2 regions of the Shigella sp. SIG6 genome follow, and region 2 is predicted to be linked to the other one. Evidence: predicted binding sites of a transcription regulator. Region 2 holds the regulator's gene; the other holds the start of a gene.
What was found. The regulator ArgR, encoded in region 2, controls arginine synthesis, uptake and breakdown. The targets are predictions, from matches to a motif close to ANTGAATAAAAATACANT.
Positions count from the first base shown of each region.

Region 1: argA (amino-acid N-acetyltransferase) is a predicted target of ArgR. The motif match lies at 1,137-1,154, and genes of this name have one in related genera.

Region 1 is NZ_JBQZXC010000009.1:13,819-16,232, reverse strand. Features, by position in the region: gene argA (amino-acid N-acetyltransferase) at 1-1,105, opposite strand, end outside; gene amiC (N-acetylmuramoyl-L-alanine amidase AmiC) at 1,337-2,414, shown strand, end outside.
Region 2 is NZ_JBQZXC010000040.1:482-2,895, reverse strand. Features, by position in the region: gene ACUU1M_RS09145 (barstar family protein) at 61-333, shown strand; gene yhcN (peroxide/acid stress response protein YhcN) at 389-652, opposite strand; gene argR (transcriptional regulator ArgR) at 1,017-1,487, opposite strand; gene mdh (malate dehydrogenase) at 1,922-2,414, shown strand, end outside.

The sequences.
Region 1 (2,414 bases), on a different contig from region 2:
GAACTGCCACACAGGCCATTTCCCCAATCTTCTCTTCCGGGAACGGATAGAGCGCGGCGCAGGCAATAGTCGTGTTATCGCGCTGAATAATGGTGAATTTGTCGATTTCCATCTCCAGCTGCTCGCGAGAACGGCGCACCAGAATACCTTGCTGCTCCAGCGGGCGAATCAACTCCAGAATACCGCCAATATCGTTGATTGTTGCGCGACGAATCTGCTCGGCGCTTTCCATCACAATCTGCGTACCGATACCGTCGCGTGAGAACAACTCTTGCAACAGCGCGCCATCTTCCTGATAACTGATTAAATGACAGCGGCGCACGCCGCTGCGGCAGGCTTTCACTGCGCCACGCAAAAAGCGCACCGTACCGGAGTTGTAATCGCCTTTCTCTTCCTGGGCTTCTACCCGTGCTTGCGCTTCGTTAGGGAAAAGTTCGGAGACAATATCACCGTCGTCATTAGTAACGCCCTGGGAAGAGCAAAAACCAATCATCTTTTCAGCTTTCAGTTTGATGGCTAGTTGAGTGGCAATCTCTTCCGAGGTCAGATTAAAGCTCTCGCCAGTGACTGAAACAGCGACCGGCCCCATTAGCACTATTGCACCGCTTTCCAGTTGACGATGGATCGCGTCTTCATCAATCCGCCGGATACGCCCGCTATGGCAGTAATCCACGCCGTCATCGACGCCCAGCGGCTGGGCAATAATAAAATTGCCACTAACGACGTTGATATGCGCGCCCTGCAGCGGCGTGTTATTGAGACTCATTGACAGGCGAGCAGTAATATCCAGTTGCAATGTTCCCGCAGCCTGCTTCACCAGTTCCAGTGTTTTGGCGTCGGTCACACGTATATTCTTGTGATACAGCGGTTCGTGGTGATGCGCAGCCAGATTTGCGTCGATCTGCGGACGTGCGCCATAGACCACCACCAGACGGATGCCGAGGCTGTGCAACAACCCGATATCATTAACGATACTGGAGAAATTCTCATGCTCAATGGCTTCACCGCCGAGCATGATGACAAACGTTTTTCCCCGGTGGGTATTGATATAGGGAACCGAATGGCGGAATCCCTCGACCAGCTCGGTTTTACGTTCCTTTACCACGGCACACCCCTTTGCATGATTATTTGAAATTATTGTATTTTTATTCTGTTTTTTCGCAGGGTGCAAGTGTAAATTTTATGCGAGAGCGACTTTTTTATCAGTAATGCCGTGAATATAAAAAGAATGTTTACCGTTTATTAGATGACAGATTATGCGTCTTTCGCTAAAGTTTCCGGTCAAATTAGTCGTTTACTTGTTACACAGCTTAGATTTCTTTTGCTCGGGAGAGGCATGTCAGGATCCAACACTGCAATCAGCCGTCGTCGTTTACTGCAAGGCGCGGGCGCTATGTGGCTATTGAGCGTAAGTCAGGTCAGCCTGGCTGCGGTTAGCCAGGTCGTGGCGGTGCGCGTCTGGCCTGCGTCCAGCTACACCCGCGTGACGGTAGAATCAAATCGTCAGCTGAAATATAAGCAGTTCGCGTTGAGTAACCCTGAACGCGTGGTGGTGGATATCGAAGATGTAAACCTGAACTCGGTACTCAAGGGGATGGCGGCACAAATTCGTGCAGACGACCCGTTCATCAAGTCGGCGCGCGTCGGGCAATTTGACCCGCAAACCGTACGCATGGTTTTTGAATTAAAGCAAAACGTAAAACCGCAGCTGTTTGCCCTTGCGCCGGTCGCCGGGTTTAAAGAGCGTCTGGTGATGGACCTCTATCCGGCCAATGCACAGGATATGCAGGACCCGCTGCTGGCGCTGCTGGAGGATTACAACAAAGGCGACCTCGAAAAGCAGGTGCCGCCAGCGCAAAGTGGTCCACAACCGGGTAAAGCAGGGCGCGATCGTCCGATTGTCATTATGCTTGACCCTGGCCACGGTGGCGAAGACTCCGGTGCGGTGGGGAAATACAAAACGCGCGAAAAAGATGTGGTATTGCAAATAGCTCGCCGTTTGCGCTCTCTGATCGAGAAAGAGGGCAGTATGAAGGTGTGCATGACGCGCAATGAAGACATCTTCATTCCGTTGCAAGTGCGCGTAGCAAAAGCCCAGAAACAGCGTGCTGACCTGTTTGTCTCTATCCATGCCGACGCCTTTACCAGTCGTCAGCCGAGCGGTTCCTCGGTGTTTGCGCTCTCAACCAAAGGCGCAACCAGTACTGCGGCAAAATATCTGGCACAAACCCAGAACGCCTCGGACTTGATTGGTGGCGTGAGCAAAAGCGGTGACCGCTATGTCGACCACACCATGTTCGATATGGTGCAGTCGCTGACTATTGCTGACAGCCTTAAGTTTGGTAAAGCGGTACTGAATAAGCTCGGAAAAATCAACAAGCTGCATAAAAATCAAGTTGAACAGGCCGGGTTTG
Region 2 (2,414 bases):
TCATGGCTATACTTAGCGATGCACGGCAGAACTCGCCGCGAAACGTGACGGTGGCAACAGATGAATATTTATGCCTTTGATTTTGATGAGATTGAGAGTCAGGAGGATTTTTATCGTGACTTTAGCCAAACCTTTGGTCTGGCTAAAGATAAGGTACGCGATCTCGACTCACTATGGGATGTGTTAATGAACGATGTCCTGCCGCTACCACTTGAGATTGAATTTGTTCATCTGGGAGAGAAAACGCGTCGCCGTTTTGGCGCGTTAATATTGCTGTTTGATGAGGCAGAGGAAGAGCTGGAAGGGCATTTGCGTTTTAATGTTCGTCATTAGCGCAAAAAAAAGCCCCCGAACCGGGGGCAATATCGTCGGACAAAACGATGAGGGTTTATTTGTACAGTTCAGCCGTAGCGTGCCAGATGTCACCGCTACGAGCTTCAGTAATCTGGTAGGCCGTTGCGCCTTTCTCTTCCGCTTTTTTGTTCAGCATTTCACGTATATCCATTGGCGAAGACGCCACACCACTTACGGATACGGTCCCGATTGCTTCACGATTTTGTGCTTGTGCAGCATCAATGGAGTCGGCAGCGAATGCACCGAAAGAGAGAACAGAAAGTACGCTTAATGCAGCTACAGTGGTTTTGATTTTCATGATTTTTACCTCGACATAATCTTTTAGCTGGGCCTTTGTTTCGTGACCCATATCACAAAATCAAGCATACACTAATTATTGAACTAATTAATACCACGCTAACTGTTTCAGTTGATACTAAGTGTTAAAAATGTGAATTTTAATAACAAAAAAGTATAAAAAACACGGTTATTTATTATTAATTATAGTATTTTCAATTAGATAATGAATTTTGCATAATGTGCTTTTTTTACCGTATGTATTCATTTTGTGAATGATGTGTCGCGGTAAAACGCACTATTCGTTAAATGTATCGCAGGAGAAAGAAGGGGAATGAGAGGGATAAGCAACATTTTCCCCGCCGCCAGAAGCGACGGGGCAGAGATTAAAGCTCCTGGTCGAACAGCTCTAAAATCGCTTCGTACAGGTCTTTGACGGTGAAACCGTTAGCAGGGGTGGTAAAGATGGTGTCATCGCCAGCGATGGTGCCCAGAATACCTTCTGCTTTGCCCAGTGAGTCCAGCAGGCGAGCAATTAACTGCGCTGCGCCAGGGCTGGTATGAATCACGACAACTGCATCGTTGTAGTCGATATCCAGCACCAGATTCTTCAATGGACTGGAGGTGGTTGGTACACCCAGTTCAGCTGGCAGGCAGTAAACCATTTCCATTTTGGCATTGCGTGTACGTACAGCACCAAACTTGGTCAACATCCGCGAGACTTTAGACTGATTAATATTGTCAAAGCCTTGCTCCTGCAACGCGGCGACGATTTCGCCCTGGGAGCTAAATTTCTCTTCTTTAAGTAATGCTTTAAATGCTTTAACTAGTTCTTCTTGCTTAGCCGAGCTTCGCATAAGTCACCCGATATGGTGGTTGATACAACATTATTGTGCATACAGATGAATTTTTATGCAAACAGTCAGCCCTGAAGAAGGCTGAAATAATGTTATGAAAGAGCGGGATTTTATCAAATTTCGTTATTGAGAAACATGCCTGCGTCACGGCATGCAAATTCTGTTTAAAAGTAAATTAATTGTTATCAAATTGATGTTGTTTTGGCTGAACGGTAGGGTATATTGTCACCACCTGTTGGAATGTTGCGCTAATGCATAAGCGACTGTTAATTACGTAAGTTAGGTTCCTGATTACGGCAATTAAATGCATAAACGCTAAACTTGCGTGACTACACATTCTTGAGATGTGGTCATTGTAAACGGCAATTTTGTGGATTAAGGTCGCGGCAGCGGAGCAACATATCTTAGTTTATCAATATAATAAGGAGTTTAGGATGAAAGTCGCAGTCCTCGGCGCTGCTGGCGGTATTGGCCAGGCGCTTGCACTACTGTTAAAAACCCAACTGCCTTCAGGTTCAGAACTCTCTCTGTATGATATCGCTCCAGTGACTCCCGGTGTGGCCGTCGATCTGAGCCATATCCCTACTGCTGTGAAAATCAAAGGTTTTTCTGGTGAAGATGCGACTCCGGCGCTGGAAGGCGCAGATGTCGTTCTTATCTCTGCAGGCGTAGCGCGTAAACCGGGTATGGATCGTTCCGACCTGTTTAACGTTAACGCCGGCATCGTGAAAAACCTGGTACAGCAAGTTGCGAAAAACTGCCCGAAAGCGTGCATTGGTATTATCACTAACCCGGTTAACACCACAGTTGCAATTGCTGCTGAAGTGCTGAAAAAAGCCGGTGTTTATGACAAAAACAAACTGTTCGGCGTTACCACGCTGGATATCATTCGTTCCAACACCTTTGTTGCGGAACTGAAAGGCAAAC